One region of the Extibacter sp. GGCC_0201 genome, then DNA from elsewhere that is predicted to be linked to it. Evidence: a T-box and tRNA genes for the amino acid it is inferred to sense, from the RefSeq annotation. Region 1 holds a T-box; the other holds one or more tRNA genes.

What was found. The T-box of region 1 lies ahead of thrS (threonine--tRNA ligase). A T-box ahead of a tRNA ligase gene usually reads a tRNA of that ligase, here a tRNA-Thr.
Region 2: it has a tRNA-Thr gene. The T-box ahead of thrS (threonine--tRNA ligase) is inferred to sense a tRNA for this amino acid. The anticodon was not compared.

What each region holds. Positions count from the first base shown of each region.
Region 1 covers NZ_JABFCH010000026.1:49,215-57,930, reverse strand. The annotation lists gene HJV72_RS15695 (aldose epimerase family protein) at 1-913, shown strand, start outside; gene HJV72_RS15690 (peptidoglycan recognition protein family protein) at 996-1,664, shown strand; T-box leader at 1,751-1,972, shown strand; gene thrS (threonine--tRNA ligase) at 2,092-3,843, shown strand; gene HJV72_RS15680 (NAD(P)/FAD-dependent oxidoreductase) at 3,951-5,951, opposite strand; gene HJV72_RS15675 (LysR family transcriptional regulator) at 6,112-7,002, shown strand; gene HJV72_RS15670 (shikimate kinase) at 7,090-7,875, shown strand; gene HJV72_RS15665 (YqeG family HAD IIIA-type phosphatase) at 7,875-8,375, shown strand; gene efp (elongation factor P) at 8,470-8,716, shown strand, end outside.
Region 2 covers NZ_JABFCH010000017.1:54,562-63,277, reverse strand. The annotation lists gene cysS (cysteine--tRNA ligase) at 1-466, shown strand, start outside; gene HJV72_RS12215 (Mini-ribonuclease 3) at 451-903, shown strand; gene rlmB (23S rRNA (guanosine(2251)-2'-O)-methyltransferase RlmB) at 896-1,648, shown strand; gene HJV72_RS12205 (sigma-70 family RNA polymerase sigma factor) at 1,659-2,270, shown strand; tRNA gene HJV72_RS12200 (tRNA-Thr) at 2,343-2,415, shown strand; gene HJV72_RS12195 (MATE family efflux transporter) at 2,473-3,816, shown strand; gene HJV72_RS12190 (glutamine--tRNA ligase/YqeY domain fusion protein) at 3,893-5,560, shown strand; gene pdxR (MocR-like pyridoxine biosynthesis transcription factor PdxR) at 5,576-6,970, shown strand; gene HJV72_RS12180 (MarR family winged helix-turn-helix transcriptional regulator) at 7,107-7,544, shown strand; gene HJV72_RS12175 (MATE family efflux transporter) at 7,537-8,716, shown strand, end outside.

The DNA.
Region 1 (8,716 bases):
ATATGTGCCGGGACAAGACGGCAGGGTGAGAGACGTCGTGCTCGGTTATGACTGTGCCCGTGATTATGAAGCAGGAGGACAGTCACTCGGGGCGACAGTAGGAAGAGTGGCCAACCGTATCGGAGGGGCACAGTTTACGCTGAATAGCCAGACATATACGCTTGTTCAAAATGACAATGGCAATAACCTGCACAGTGGTCCTGATGTATATAACCATCGACTATGGGACGTAAAAGAGGCAGATGAGAGGCATATCGTACTTCATCTGTTCAGTCCGGATGGGGACCAGGGGTACCCGGGCAGCCTGGATATAACGGTGACATACAGCCTGGATGAGGGGAACGGGCTAAGGATTCATTATGAGGCGGAAGCGGAAGCGGATACGATAGTGAATATGACAAACCACAGCTATTTCAATCTGAACGGACATGATTCGGGAGATGTGCTGGAGCAGGAGCTGTGGCTGGGAGCGGATGCCTATACACGTGCGGACGAGGAGTCGATTCCGACCGGTGAGATTGTGGATGTGGCGGGAACACCTATGGATTTTCGCGCCCGTAAGCCGGTTGGGCGGGATATACAGGCAGATTATGAAGCCCTGAATTATGCCGGAGGCTATGATCACAACTGGGTGCTGAACGAAGGCGGATTCCGGAAAGTGGGCGGCTTTTCATGCGAGGAGAGCGGCATCGGCATGGACATATATACGGATATGCCGGGGATACAGGTGTACAGCGGCAATTTTCTGGACCGGGAACGTGGGAAAGAAGGGGCGCTGTATGGAAAGCACCAGGGCATATGCTTTGAGACGCAGTATTTTCCCGATGCGGTTAATAAGGACAATTTTGTAAGCCCGATAGTAAGGGGCAAAGAGAAGGCTGTGTCTGACACGTCGTACGTCTTTTCATTTTAAGATTCAGAAAATTATAAGTATTTTTTCATAAAATATTTCTCCTTCCTGTGATAGAATGGTGTAGGGTGAATGGAGAGATGATATGGACAGAAGAATAGCGGAAGCAAGGCGCAGGAGGATGATTCGGCGTAACGTACGGCTCGGAATACTCGTGCTTGCGGTGCTCATCGTGCTGGTGGGGATAGTCAGGATTGTAAAGCCGGCCTGGTTTACAGATGATTACATTGAGCTCAAGGGCAGCGATATCGACGCTTCCCGGCCGGACCTGGACGTGGAGCTGCTCACGGAGAACCCCTACTCAAGGCCAGGGACGAAGACGGACAAGATTAAGGGAATCGTCGTGCATTATACGGCCAATCCTGGTGCAACCGCCATGGATAACCGGAATTATTTTGAAGGGCTCAAGGACAGTCATGAGACGAAGGCAAGCAGCAACTTCATCGTTGGCCTGGAAGGTGAGATTGTCCAGTGCGTCCCGACCTGGGAAGTTGCGTATGCGTCCAACAGCAGGAATAATGATACGGTGTCTATCGAGTGCTGCCATCCGGATGAGACGGGAAAGTTCAATGATGAGACATATAAGTCTATGGTACGGCTCTGTGCGTGGCTTTGCATGAAGTTTGATCTGGACAGCGAAGATGTCATCCGGCATTACGATGTGACGGAGAAGAACTGTCCGAAATACTTCGTAGAAAATGAAGATGCATGGAAGCAGTTCCGGGCAGATGTACAGGCAGCTATCGAAAGATAAAGAATCAAAAAATAATCTGAAAATGCGTTGACTTTTTATCATGTGTTGCTATAATGGGAAGTAGCTGGTATACAGCGATTAACATGAGAAAAGCAGAGACGGAAAAGAGTAATCTATCGGACCCATACAGAGAGAAAAACATTTGGTGGAAGTTTTTTATGGCAGAAGGCAGACGAAAACCATTCCTGAGCTGTGGTGCTGAACCGACAGTAAGCATCGTCGTACTCCTGCGTTAAGGGATAGGACTTGTGAGAGTCTGAAGTGAAAAGTTAAGGTGGAACCGTGCAGCAATCAGATGCACCCTTAAACGGACAGCGTAAGCAGTCTGTTTTGGGTGCTTTTCTTATGTTAGAGGAAATGTTACTGCCCTAGGCAAAATATGTTTCCTAAAGCAAAATAAAAAGAGAATCGAAAGGAGCGTAACAAGATGAAAGTAAGCATGAGAGACGGATCCGTGCAGGATCTGACATTTGCAGATGAAGTGGGACAGGAGGCATTCCGCCACACGACATCCCATATCCTGGCCCAGGCCGTAAAGCGTCTGTACCCGGATACGAAGCTGGCAATCGGGCCGGCAATCAAAGACGGCTATTATTATGATTTTGAATTCAGCTTTCCATTTACGACAGAACATCTGACTGAGGTAGAGAAGGAGATGCGCAGAATCGTCAAGGAGTCGCTGCCGCTTGAGAGAAGCGTCGTGAGCCGTGAAGAAGCTTTGAAGATGATGGAAGAAAGAGGAGAGACTTATAAGACAGAGATGATCCAGGATCTCCCGGACGAGGAGGAGATCAGCCTTTACCGGCAGGGAGAGTTTGTAGACTTCTGCGCAGGCCCTCATGTGTCCAACACGAGCGTCATCAAGGCGTTCAAGCTTCAGAGCGTGGCAGGGGCTTACTGGCACGGAGATGAGAACAACCAGATGCTCACGAGAATCTATGGGACATCCTTCCCGAAAGCGGACGAGCTGGAGGCTTATCTTAAGAGGATGGAAGAAGCTCGTCTGCGTGACCACAGAAAGCTTGGAAAAGAATTGGGGTTGTTCGCGATTATGGATGAAGGCCCCGGCTTTCCATTTTTCCTGCCTAAAGGGATGGTGCTCAAGAACCTGCTTATCGATTACTGGAGGCAGCTGCATCTGAGAGAAGGATACGTTGAGATTTCCACGCCTATCATCTTGTCCAGGCACCTGTGGGAGAATTCCGGACACTGGGACCACTATAAAGATAATATGTACACGACAGTCATCGACGAAGAAGACTATGCAGTCAAGCCGATGAACTGTCCGGGCGGGATGCTCGTGTACAAAGTAGAGCCACGTTCTTATAAAGACCTTCCGATGCGGGTCGGCGAGCTCGGGCTTGTACACCGGCACGAGAAGTCCGGACAGCTGCACGGGCTCATGCGCGTGCGCTGCTTTACTCAGGACGATGCCCATATCTTCATGACAGAGGATCAGATAAGGGATGAGATCAAAGGGGTGGCAAGGCTGATTGACGAAGTGTACTCCAAGTTCGGATTCAAATATCACGTGGAACTGTCTACGAGGCCGGAGAACAGCATGGGAAGCGATGCAGACTGGGAGATGGCCACAGAAGGATTAAGAGGCGCACTGGAAGAGCTTGGAGTGGATTATGTGGTTAACGAAGGCGATGGCGCGTTCTATGGCCCTAAGATCGACTTCCATCTGGAAGATTCCATCGGCCGGACATGGCAGTGCGGCACTATCCAGCTCGATTTCCAGATGCCGCAGAGGTTCGAGCTTGAGTATACCGGTGCAGACGGCGAAAAGCACAGGCCGATCATGATACACCGGGTTGCTTTCGGTTCCATCGAGCGGTTTATCGGTATCCTTATCGAGCATTACGCAGGCAAGTTCCCGACATGGCTTGCACCGGTACAGGTCAAGATCCTGCCCGTATCAGACAAGTTTGCCGATTATGCACAGAAGGTGACGGACGAGCTGAAAGAAGCTGGAATCCGTGTAGAACTGGACGGCAGAAGCGAGAAGCTCGGCTACAAGATTCGCGAGGCGCAGATGCAGAAAGTACCTTACATGGTAATCGTGGGAGAAAAAGAAGTTGCCGAGAATGTTGTATCCGTCAGAAAACGCGATGAAGGCGATATTGGAAGCATGGAGCTCAAGGTATTTGCAGACAAAGTGCTGGAAGATAAATAAGAAAAAATAAGATTCATGCTTATGGGGACAGGTTAAAATGAAATGGGGACGGGGTTTTTCTCAAAAAACCCCGTCCCCATTTCATTTTAACCTGTCCCCGGTTTGTTTTATAAATATCCAAGCTGTTTTAACGTGTTGAGAACCATATGTCTGCCCGCATCGGTTCCATCGATGATTCTTCTGGCACGGACGGAGTCTCCGATGTTGAGAAGTGCGATGTCCTCGTTCTCAAAGGCTTTGGTGAGCGCATCCCAAATGGGGGCATGGGCTTTCATGCCGAGGCAGACGAAGCCGTAGTCGAATGGCAGTTCTACTTCTTTTCCGCCTTGTTCCACGAGGAAGGAGTGGGGATTGACTTTCTTAAGCGCGGTGTTTACGAGCTGCTTCACCTTATGCTTCTCCATGCACTCTTTCATGGAAGCGGTGGAGGAGGCGTCCAGGCCGTTGCCGATGGAGGGCATCATCTCTATGATGGTCGTGTCTGCGCCGCGGGGGGCGAAGAATTCTACAACGTCAAGTCCGACGGCTCCGCCTCCGATTACGATGACGCTCTTGCCGGACATGTCCTCTGGATAGCGGTCGATATTGTGGATGAGATCCAGAATGGAGTACACATTCGATTGCCTGTCCGCAAGATTCTCGTGCAGGCCGTCGATTGGCGGGAGAAGCGGGACGGAGCCGGTGGCGTTTACTACGAGGTCAGGCTGGAAGGATCTGATGATATCGGCAGTGGCGTCCACCCCGGTTTGGATGGTCAGGTTGTCAAGCTCCTCCGCGCGGTGCCTGAGATAAGCAGGGAAGTCGGCAAGCCGCTTTTTGGCAGGAATCTTAGAGATTTCCACAGAAAGTCCGCCTATGTGGTCCTGCTTTTCGAGAAGCGTAACGCTGCAGCCGGCCTCGGCCGCAGTACAGGCAGCCTCCAGCCCGGCCGTCCCTGCACCGGCAACGACTACATTGCACGGCCTTGCCACTTTCTGCCTCTTATACGCATCGCCTCCTGTCACGTCTGGGTTTATCGTACAGCGCAGCGGACGGTTGCCGCCGATGCGGTTGCCGACGCAGCCCACATTGCAGGAAATGCATTTGCGGATGCCGGATACGTCGCCCCGCCTTGCTTTGCAGCACCAGTCGGGATCTGCGATAAGGCCGCGCCCGATACCGATAAGGTCTGCATCACCCTTGGCCAGTATATCTTCCGCCGCCTGCGGGCTTCGGATGTTGCCGATAGCGATGGTCGGTTTGTGGAACTTCTCCCGGACTGCCCTGGCCATGTAGGAGCGCCAGCCGTCTGCCAGATAATTCGCGTCAATCTGGTACTGAATGGACGGATTCAACGCAGCCGAAGTGTCATAGATATCTACGCCGTCATCCAGGAATTCCAGATATTCGAGGCAGTCGTCTATCGTATTGCCCCCATCCACGAGTTCATCGACGCTGAGCCGCAGGGAGACAGGAACACGGGGCCCGACAGCGGAGCGGACCTCATCGATGACCATCCGGCAGAAGCGGGCCCGGTTCTTGGCGCAGCCCCCGAACTCGTCTGTCCGGTCGTTCATGGTCGGCGAGAGGAACTGGCTGATCAGGTAGGAGTGTCCTGCGTGGATTTCTACAAGGTCAAACCCTGCGTTGACCGCCCGCCTTGCGGCGGCGCCGTAGTCTGCGGCGATGCTTTCCAGTTCTTCTCTCGACAGCGGCCTGGGACATTCGCCGCCTGGTTTGGATGGCAGAACGGAAGAGGAGACAGGCTGCATGCCCGTGCGGGCGGACATGGCGGAAGCGCCCGCATGGTTGAGCTGAATCCCCATACATGCGCCGTGCCTGTGGCAGGCTTCCGTCAGCTTGTAAAGCCGGGGTATATAGCAGTCTTTGTCAATACGCAGCTGTGTCGTGCCGTTTGCGCCTTCCGGATATTTTACACAGATATTCTCCACGAGGATAAGCCCGGTCCCGCCTTTGGCCCGAAGCTCATAATAAGCGATGTGCTCATCGCTCATGCTGCCGTCGTGTTCCGCCAAGTTGCTGCCCATAGGCATCATGACAACACGGTTTTTCATCGTCATCCCTCTGACGGAGAGTGGGGAAAACAAGTGCTTAAAATTATTCTTCATCTTAACATCCTCCATTACTTAACATATCGTCCAACACGGTTCTATAGTCGGATTATAAGATATTGTTAAAGATAAAACAAATTCATGTTTTTGCATTGTTTGATAGATATATTCTATGGATTGTGGTATGATTGTAAAAAATAGACAAAGGAGGCAGATTATGAATTTGAATCAATTGCACTACTTTGTGACACTTGCACATATGGAGCACTATACTAATGCAGCCCAAAAGCTGTCGATTACACAGCCAAGCCTGAGCCATGCCATATCATCGCTGGAAGAGGAACTCGGTACAAGCCTGTTCGAACGGCAGGGAAGAAACGTGGCCCTCACCAAATACGGCAGGCTGTTTATGGAATACGCCGAGGAGGCGCTCGATATACTGGATGCGGGAATCAAGAAGACGAAGGCCATGACGAGCGAGAAGAGCGGCAAGGTCGACATCGGTTACATATACACGCAGGGGAGCGAATTTATCCCTGAGCTGGTATCCGGCTTTCTGGAGACAAACAAGGACAAGCAGGTAGACTTTGGCTTCAGCAATGGTATCACGAAGGAAATCGTACAAGGCGTAAAAGAAGAGAAGTATGACATCGGCTTCTGCTCCATGGTATCGGGGGAAAAAGAGCTGGAATTTATCCCTGTGTCGCAGGAGAAGCTTGTTGCGGCCGTGCCGCCGGGACATCCGCTGGCCGGCAGGAGGAAGGCGAGCTTTGAGGAGATTGCCTCATATCCTCAGATATTCTTCAATAAAGGGAGCGGTCTGCGCGGCGTCATCAGCCAGATATTCAAAGATTACGGAATGAAGCCGGATATCGTCTATACCGTGGACGAGGACAGCGCCATGGTCGGGCTGGTGACGAGAGGATTCGGCGTCTGCATCGTGCCGGATGCGGCTACGGTGCGGAGTATGAAGGCATCCTTCCTGGAGATAGAGAATCTGGACTACCGGCGGTTTATCTATATGGTGACGCTGAAAAACAAGTACCAGGCCCCTATCGCCAGGATGTTCGCAGATTACGTAAAAGACTATTACAGCCTGAAAAAATAAAGTATAATTGTTGCGCAGTATCGGGAAAGTTGATATAATATACCGGTGTGAAAACGGATCAGTATAAAACAGGAGAGAAAGAAAAATATGAATGATTTAGAGATGTACAGAGAGCAGCTGGCATTGTGTGATGATAAGCTTATTGACGCCCTGGTGGAGCGGAACGCGGTCATAGAGAAGATTATGGCATACAAAGAAAAGTATGGAATGCCTATCCTGCAGCCTCAGCAGGAAGCGAAGCAGAAGCAGCGTCTGGAAGAAAAGCTGGCTGGCAGCAAGTATAAAGACGAGATATATGATGTATTCCGCTGCATACTCAAGAACAGCAAGAGAATCCAGGCGAGGAAGCTGTTTGATTACAATATCGTGCTCATCGGATTCATGGGAGCCGGCAAGACGACGGTTTCCGATTATCTGAGTACGATGTTTGCGATGGAAATCATAGAGATGGATCAGGTGATTGCAGACAGGGAGGAGATGAGCATTCCGGACATATTCGCTACATACGGGGAAGAATACTTCCGAAATCTGGAGACCAATCTGCTGATAGAGATGCAGTCGAGAAAGAATACCGTAATCTCCTGCGGTGGCGGAGCCGCTCTCAGAGAGCGCAATGTAGACGAGATGAAGAAAAACGGCAGGGTCGTACTATTGACGGCCAGCCCCGAGACGATATACGAGCGTGTGAAAGACAGCGACGACAGGCCGGTGCTGAACGGGCGCAAGAACGTGGAAGGGATATCAGAGCTGATGGAGCAGCGCCGTGAAAAATATGAGGCGGCTGCGGACATCGTAATCAATACAGACAATAAGAACGTGCTTCAGATATGTGAAGAGCTTGTGCAGCGCGTTACAGAAATGGAAGATAAATAATGTTTGATAGATTTTTTCCGGACAGATACGTGGCATCTACCTATGTCATAGATTTTGAAAAACTGTACAGCGAAGGTGTCAGGGGACTTATCTTTGACATCGATAATACGCTGGTGCCCCATGGCGCGCCGGCGGATAGGCGGGCGGAAGAACTGTTCGCGAGGCTTAAGCGGATAGGCTTCGGCTGCTGCCTCATCTCGAACAACCAGGAACCTAGGGTCAGGATGTTCAATAAGAATATCCAGGTGGACTATGTGTATAATGCCCATAAGCCATCCACGAAGAACTATGTGAAAGCCATGGAGATTATGGGGACTGGGACGGATAATACGGTCTTTATCGGCGACCAGCTTTTCACCGATGTATGGGGAGCTAAGAGGGCGGGTATTCCGAATATACTCGTGAAGCCGATACACCCGAAAGAGGAGATTCAGATTGTACTGAAGCGTTATCTGGAGAAAATAGTGCTGCACTTTTACAAGAAGAGCCTCGACAGGTAAAAAAAGGTTGAAAAAAGGCAGAATATATTATAGAATTAGAAAAGTGAGAAAGAACGTCAGGTGCCGTTGTCGCACCTTTTAAGGAGGATTATTCATGGTATCAGCAGGTGATTTTAAGAACGGCTTGACCGTAGAGATCGAGGGGAATATCTACCAGATTCTGGAGTTTCAGCATGTAAAGCCAGGAAAAGGAGCTGCCTTCGTCCGTACAAAGATGAAAAATATCATCAACGGCGGTGTTGTCGAGAAGACATTCCGTCCGACAGAAAAGTTTGAACAGGCGCACATCGACAGGAAAGAGATGCAGTACCTTTATTCAGACAGCGATTTATTCTATTTCA
Region 2 (8,716 bases), on a different contig from region 1:
GAACGGACTGGAGCGTATCGTCAATGCGGCGGATAACCTGAAGTTCCTCATGGGCAATGCGAAGGACGAAGAGATGTCCGCAGAGGAACAAGAGGCGTATGCAAAGTCAGAAGCGTTCGTTGAAGGCTTCGAAGCCGCGATGGAGGATGACTTCAATACGGCTGACGCAGTGGCAGCAGTGTTCGATCTGGTCAAATATATCAACACGACGGCAGACGGGGCAAGCTCCAGAGCCTATCTGCAGGCGCTGCTCGAACGGCTTGTCAAATTAACAGACGTATTGGGGTTGATTGTTGACAAAAAAGAGGATATGCTGGAAGAAGACATAGAAAAGCTAATTGCCAAGCGTCAGGCCGCACGTAAGGAAAGGAACTTTGCACTTGCGGATGAGATACGCGATGAGCTGCTTGGTAAAGGCATCATATTAGAAGACACACGTGAAGGAGTAAAATGGAAAAAGGCATAGAATGGAAGTTTGATTCATATATGCGCGAGACGTTTCAGATGAAAGAGGTGGATATGAACGAGTATTCACCTCTTGCTTTGGCGTATATAGGTGACAGTATTTATGATCTGATAATCAAGAGCCTTGTAGTGAATGAAGGCAACCGGCAGGTGAAGAAGCTGCATAAGGAGACGAGCTCTTATGTGCAGGCATCCGCCCAGTCCCGGATGATGCGGACGATTCAGGACCGGCTGACGGAAGAAGAGCATACGGTCTATAGAAGGGGCAGGAACACCAAGAGCGTATCGCCGGCCAAGAACCAGACGCTGGCAGACTACAGGCGTGCAACCGGCTTCGAGGCCCTGATGGGGTATCTGTATCTGAAGCAGGATTACAGGCGGATGATGGAACTCGTCAAGCTGGGGCTTGACAGTATAAAGGAGAGAACAAATGAGTGAACGTCAGGTAAATGAATTGATGATCGAGGGGCGCAATGCGGTGCTGGAGGCATTCCGCTCAGGTAAGCCGGTGGATAAGGTGTTCATCCTCGATGGATGCCAGGACGGCCCTGTCCGCACTATCGTAAGGGAGGCGAAGAAGCACGATACGGTGCTGAATTTCGTGACAAAGGAACGGCTTACACAGATGTCGGAGACGGGAAAGCACCAGGGAGTCATCGCTTATGGTGCGGCCTATGAGTATGCGGAAGTAGAGGACATGCTCGCCCTTGCCCGGGAGCGGGGGGAAGATCCGTTCCTCTTCGTGCTCGACAACATCGAAGATCCGCACAATCTCGGCGCAATCATCCGTACGGCCAATCTGGCCGGTGCCCACGGGGTCATCATTCCAAAGCGCCGGGCGGCAGGGCTTACGGCGACTGTGGCAAAGACATCGGCGGGAGCCTTGAACTACACGCCGGTGGCGAAGGTGACGAACCTGTCCAAGACGATGGAAGAACTGAAAGAAAAGGGGCTCTGGTTCGTCTGTGCAGATATGGGCGGGGAATCTATGTACTGCCTGAACCTGACCGGACCAATCGGCCTTGTGATAGGCAGCGAAGGGGAAGGGGTCGGACGCCTTGTCAAGGAGAAGTGCGATTTCACAGCAGGCATCCCGATGAAGGGTGACATCGATTCCCTCAACGCATCGGTGGCGGCAGGAGTGCTCGCCTATGAAATCGTAAGGCAGCGCTTGCAGAAGTAGAGGTGTGGTTATGTCCGATTATGAGAAGATGACAGACGAACAGCTGATACGGAACCTGAGGGGCGGGGAAAAGGCGATTGTCGATTATATTATGGACAAGTATAAGAATCTCGTCCGGAAAGAGGCGAACGCCATGTACCTTCTCGGCGGCGAAAACGACGACCTGATCCAGGAGGGGATGATCGGCCTGTTCAAAGCGGTGGAAGATTATGACGTGGAACAGGAGGCATCTTTCTTCAGCTTCGCAAGGCTGTGCATCACCCGCCAGATGTATTCTGCCATCGAGGCGTCCCGCCGGAAAAAGCATAGTCCGCTGAACTCATATATATCGCTCTACGACCAGGAGGGTGAAAAGGGCTCCCTGCTGGAGACGATGGAAGCAGGGGGGCAGAGCAACCCGGAGGAGCTGTTTTTGAGCAAGGAGTATGTTGCGCTTTTGGAGAGCGAGCTGGAAGAACAGCTGAGCGATCTGGAGAGCAGGGTGCTCTATCTGCATCTGATGGGGACGGATTACCGCACGATTGCCAAGCTGATTGACAAAAGCCCGAAGACGGTCGATAATGCCCTGCAGCGCATCAAGAATAAGACGGAGAAGATTCTGGCCAGGGAAGAGACGAAGTAAGAAAATAGTTAAAAGATATTGACAAACAGTCATGTAATATTGTATATTATTAACGTTGCATATTACATGTATGCTGTCTTGGCGCAGTCGGTAGCGCGTCGCCTTGGTAAGGCGGAGGCCGGGGGTTCAAGTCCCCTAGACAGCTTGATTACTCCCTTTCAGGGAGTATTTTTTTCGTTATTATGAGAGAGGGCGAAGGATAATGAGAAAATCAACAGTTATGACAGAGGGAGTTATATGGAAGGAGATGCTGTTCTTCTCTATTCCGCTTATTCTGGGCAACCTGTTCCAGCAGCTGTATAATACGGTCGATTCCATCATCGTGGGTAATTATATCGGCAGCGAGGCGCTGGCAGCAGTCGGTTCCAGCTCTTCTATCATCAATCTGCTCATAGGGTTCTGCATCGGGGCTTCGGCGGGCGCAGGGGTAGTCATCTCTCAGTTCTTCGGGGCAAGAGATGAAAAGGGCTTGAAAAAGGCAGTGCACACGACCGTTGCCATATCCATAGCGGCAGGCGTCATATTGACCGTGGCGGGCATCTTGCTGGCCCCCGTCATCCTGAGGGCGATGGGGACGCCGGCGGAAGTGTTCAGGGAGGCGGTCATCTATCTGCAGGTGTATTTCGGTGGAATCGTGTTTTCCGTCATCTACAATATGTCCGCAGGAATCCTGAACGCGGTCGGCAATTCCAAGCGGTCCCTCGTATACCTGATGATAGCCGCGTTATCGAATATCATACTTGATATCCTGTTCGTCATTGTGCTTAAGATGGGGATCGTGGGTGCCGCGCTTGCCACAGATATCAGCCAGCTTCTGTCCTGTATCTTCATTATATTATACCTTGTCAGGAGCAAGGAAGTATACCATGTGGACATCAGGGAAATCCGCTTTTATGACAATCTGCTGTCCAAGATCATAAGGATCGGGCTTCCGACCGGAATCCAGAATATCGTCATCTCATTTTCCAACGTTATCGTCCAGTCCAGCGTCAACAGCTTCGGGGCGGTGGCGATGGCAGGATTTGCCGCCTACATCAAGATAGACGGATTCAATATCCTTCCGGTGCTTAGCTTTGGCATGGCGGCAGCCACATTTGCAGGGCAGAACGTAGGTGCCGGCAGATACGACAGGGTGAAGAAGGGGATGTTCGTCTCGGTCGGGATGGGAGTCGCCTATACAATCCTGACAGGGATACTGCTGCTTACCTTTGCGCCTCAGGTCATAGGCGTATTTACGAAGAACCCGGACGTAGTTGGATACGGAGTATATATCATGCGGTTTTTCTGTCCGTTCTACTGGCTGCTCGGAATACTGCAGGTACTGTCCGGCACGATACGTGGGACGGGAAAGACGATGGAGACGATGCTCGTATTCCTCTTCTCGCTTTGTATCTTCCGGGTCGCCTGGATATGGGGGGCGCTTGCCATCGAACACAAGATTGACTGGGTCATGACCGCTTATCCGCTGTCCTGGCTTATAGGGGCCGTCCTCATCCTGTTGTATGCATGGAAAGGGAACTGGATGCCCATCCAAAAACGTGAATGAACGACCTTGTTCTGCCCGCTGTTTTATGATAAGATAAGGAACACAAATGCTACTGTATCCATAAGGAGGATTATTAATGGGAGAAGAGATGATTTCCAAGAATTTTATTGAACAGGAGATAGATAGAGACCTGGCGGAGGGAGTATATTCGGAGGTATGTACGAGATTCCCGCCGGAACCGAACGGGTATCTCCATATCGGACATGCCAAATCCATTCTGCTTAACTATGGACTGTCTCGGAAATATGACGGCACGTTCCATCTCAGGTTCGACGATACGAACCCGACGAAAGAGGACACGGAATTCGTGGAGTCTATCAAGGAAGATGTGAAGTGGCTCGGGGCAGACTGGAAGGAGCACCTGTATTTTGCATCGGATTACTTCGATGTCATGTATGAATGCGCGCTCACGCTGATTAAGAAGGGGAAGGCATACGTGTGTGACCTGAGCGCCGAAGAGATCAGGGAATACCGTGGTACGCTGACGGAGCCGGGGAAGAACAGCCCTTACCGGGAGCGCACGGTGGAAGAGAACCTTGCCCTGTTCGAGGCCATGAAGAACGGAGAGTACAAAGACGGGGAAAAGGTGCTCAGGGCGAAGATCGATATGGCTTCTCCGAACATCAACATGCGCGATCCGGTCATCTACCGTGTCGCACGTATGGCACATCACAATACGGGGGATAAATGGTGCATCTATCCGATGTATGACTTCGCGCATCCAATCGAGGATGCGGTAGAGAAGATAACCCATTCCATCTGTACGCTCGAATTTGAGGACCACAGGCCCTTGTACGACTGGGTGGTGAAGGAGTGCGGATTCGATCCGGCACCGCGCCAGATCGAGTTTGCCAAGCTCTACCTGACTAATGTGGTGACAGGAAAGCGTTATATCAAGAAGCTCGTGCAGGACGGAATCGTAGACGGGTGGGACGATCCAAGACTCGTCTCTATTGCGGCGCTCAGAAGAAGGGGCTTTACTCCGGAATCTATTAAGATGTTCGTGGAGATGTGCGGCGTGTCCAAGAGTCAGAGCTCTGTCGACTATGCGATGCTGGAATACTGTATCCGTGAAGATCTGAAGCTCAAAAGGCCGCGCATGATGGCGGTGCTGGATCCAATCCGGCTTGTGATCGACAATTATCCGGAAGGTGAAGTGGAATACCTGGACGTAGATAACAATATGGAGAATCCGGAGCTTGGGACGCGCAAGGTACCGTTCTGCCGGGAACTATATATTGAACGGAATGACTTTATGATTGAACCTCCAAAGAAATATTTCCGTCTCTTTCCCGGCAACGAGGTAAGGCTTATGCATGCCTATTTTGTCACGTGCCAGAGCTATGAGACAGACGAAGCCGGCAATGTTATGGTCGTGCACTGCACATATGACCCGGAGACGAAATGTGGAACCGGATTTACCGGGCGCAAGGTAAAAGGGACAATCCACTGGGTTGCGGCGCCATATGCAAAGCCGGCGGAAGTACGGCTGTACGAGAACCTCGTAGATGAAGAAAAAGGGGTATACAACAAGGAGGACGGGTCGCTGAACCTGAATCCGAATTCTCTGGAAGTGCTTCAGAACTGCTATGTGGAAGACAGCTTCGGCAGTGCGAAGGGATGTGAAAGCTTCCAGTTCGTGCGGAACGGATACTTCTGTATCGACGCGAGAGATTCTTCGCCGGAGCATCTGGTATTTAACAGGATAGTATCCCTTAAGAGCTCCTTCAAGCTGCCAAAATAGACGAAGATAGACGATATGAATGAACTGACGATAAATCTGAAGAGCGATTCCAGAACCCCGCTCTATGAACAGATATATGATTATATCAAAAATGACATCCAGACAGGACGTATCGCTTACGAGGAGAAGCTGCCTTCCACCAGGTCGCTGTCCAGGCATCTGGAAGTGAGCAGGAGCACGGTAGAGCTGGCATACGAGCAGCTCCTGTCGGAAGGCTATATAGAATCAAGGCCGTGCAAAGGATTCTTCGTCTCCGAGATTGAAGAGCTGTATTCCATCAGGAGAGTGAAGCCGCAGGCAGAGCGGCAGGAGGAGGAACCGAGGAGATACCGGTATGATTTTACGCCCAACGGGGTAGACTTGAAGAGCTTTCCGTACAATGTGTGGAGAAAGCTTTCAAGAGAGATTCTCACCGACGACAGGACGGAGCTGTTCCGTTCCGGCAATTCCCAGGGGGAATACAGCTTCCGTTGTGCCATATGCAGCTATCTGTACCAGGCGCGCGGGGTGAACTGCACACCGGAGCAGATAGTCGTAGGGGCGGGGAATGACTATATCCTCATGCTGCTCAGTACGGTGCTCGGCCCCGGACATAAGATTGCCTTCGAGGATCCTGCCTACATGCAGGCATACCGCCTCTTTAGAAGCATGTCCTATGAGACGGTCTCTGTTGGGATGGACAAAAACGGCATGGACATCCCGGAACTGGCGCAGTCGGGGGCGGATGTGGCGTATGTGACTCCATCGCACCAGTATCCGACCGGGACGGTGATGCCTATCCGACGGAGGCTCGAGCTCCTCAGATGGGCACAGGAAAGAGTGGAGCGCTATATCATCGAAGATGATTATGACAGTGAATTCCGTTATAAGGGGAAGCCGATTCCAGCGCTGCAGGGGTATGATGCAGACGGCAAAGTCATCTATCTTGGTACATTCTCCAAATCGATAGCACCTGCCATCCGTCTGAGCTATATGGTACTGCCTGAGCCGCTTCTGGACGTGTACGACAAGAAGAGCAGGTTCGTCAATTCGACCGTTTCCAAAGTGGATCAGCTGATCGTGCAGAAGTTTATCGAAGAAGGATATTATGAACGTCATCTCAACAAGACGAGAGCGCTGTATAAGAGCCGTCATGATGTCCTGATCGAAGAGCTGAAGCCGCTTCTTGATATATGTACGATATCAGGAGAACATGCGGGAGTGCATCTGCTCCTTACATTTGCCAACGGACTCACGGAGAAGGAACTGATCCGGAGGGCGCAGGAGAAGGACATCCGCGTATATGGGCTTTCCGATTATATGATACGATACCCGAAGGAGTCGAGCCATACGGTTCTGCTTGGCTACGCGAACCTGACGGAAGAACAAATCAGAGAAGCAGTCCGCATCCTTACCGGATGCTGGAGATAAAAAAAGTACGATTCTTGACAAATGTCAGGGGTCGTCATATAATATTAGTTGTATTTTACAACAATTGTATAATACAACCGTTTTGAATCTGAATGTAGAGCCCCGTCAGTGTGTGTCCGATGTAGAAGGAGAACATATGAAGAATTATTATGTCAGCATAATCAGAAGAGGTGAGATGTCATATATACGCAGCGAACTGGAACAGTTCGGGCTGATACCGATGGAGGGCAGGCTGATCCGGCTGTTGAAGGACCACTGCTTCAGCCAGGAGGAGCTGGGGGAATCTCTCGATATCGATAAAGGCAGGATAGCCAAGACCGTGTATATGCTTGAGCAGAAGGGAATCGTCAGCAGGAATACGAATAGCAATAACCGGCGTCAGAAGCTGGTATCCCTGACTGAGGAAGGCGAGAGGATATATGATGCGATACTGGACATCTATGAGGCATGGGATGACATCTGCTACAGAGGATTTACAGAAGAAGAAAGAAACATGAACCACGAATTTATCAAACGTATCTCCCATAATGTAGTGGAGTACAAGAAAAAGATTGGGGGAAGAAAGAATGGTTAAGAATCTGACGAACGGCAGGCCACTTAAGCTGCTGTTTTTCTTTGCGATGCCGATGGTGCTCGGCAACCTGTTCCAGCAGCTCTATAATATGGTAGACTCGATGGTGGTAGGAAAGTTTGTCGGGGAGGATGCACTGGCAGCAGTCGGTTCCTCGTTTCCGGTCGTATTCCTGTCTGTAGCGATAGCGGCGGGCCTCTCCATGGGATGCACGGTTGTCATATCACAGCTTTTCGGGGCGGGGCAGATCGAGGAGATGAAGACGACGGTATTTACGGCGCTGATTGCCCTTGGCGCAATCGGCCTTGCAATCATGGCATTGGGAGAGCTCACGTCGCTGCCGCTTTTGCGGCTGCTTGGAACGAATGAGGAGATTATGGGGGATTCCCTTGTCTATCTGAGAATATACTTTGGCGGCGCAGTATTTCTGTTCTTATATAATACGTTGAACGGTATCTATAATGCGCTCGGTGACAGCAATACGCCTCTTAAGTTCCTCATGGTCTCGGCACTTACGAATATCGGCCTGGATCTTCTGTTTGTCATCAGATTCCATATGGGGGTCGCAGGCGTTGCGTGGGCGACGCTGATCGCGCAGGGGATGTGTGCGGTATTCTCTTTTTACATACTCATGAAACGTCTGGCAAAAATGGAGAATGAAGAGCGGTACGAGGAGGAGAAGCCGGCATTGTTTGAACTGTCTGCCGCGAAGAGGATTGCCAGAATCGGCGTGCCTTCTATGATCCAGCAGTCTATCGTCTCCCTGAGCATGATGTTTATGCAGGGACTGGTCAATTCCTATGGGAAGGTGTTTGTCGCGGGCTATACGGCGGCTACGAAGATTGACACGCTGGCCATGATGCCGAATATGAATTTCTCCAATGCCATGTCGAGCTACACGGCCCAGAATATCGGTGCCGGTAAGGACGAACGGGTAGAGGAAGGATACAAGGCGAGCCTTCTGATGGTACTGATCTTTTCTGCAATTATTACCGGAATCATCTTCTTGTTCGGCCCACATCTTCTGGGACTTTTCCTGAACGCAGGGTCTGCGGGCAGCGCGATGGATTATGGCCTGAAGTATATGAAGACCGTATCGGTATTCTATATCGTGATGGGCTTTATGTTTGTCGGAAATGGGCTGCTCAGGGGTGCAGGAGATATGGGGGCATTCA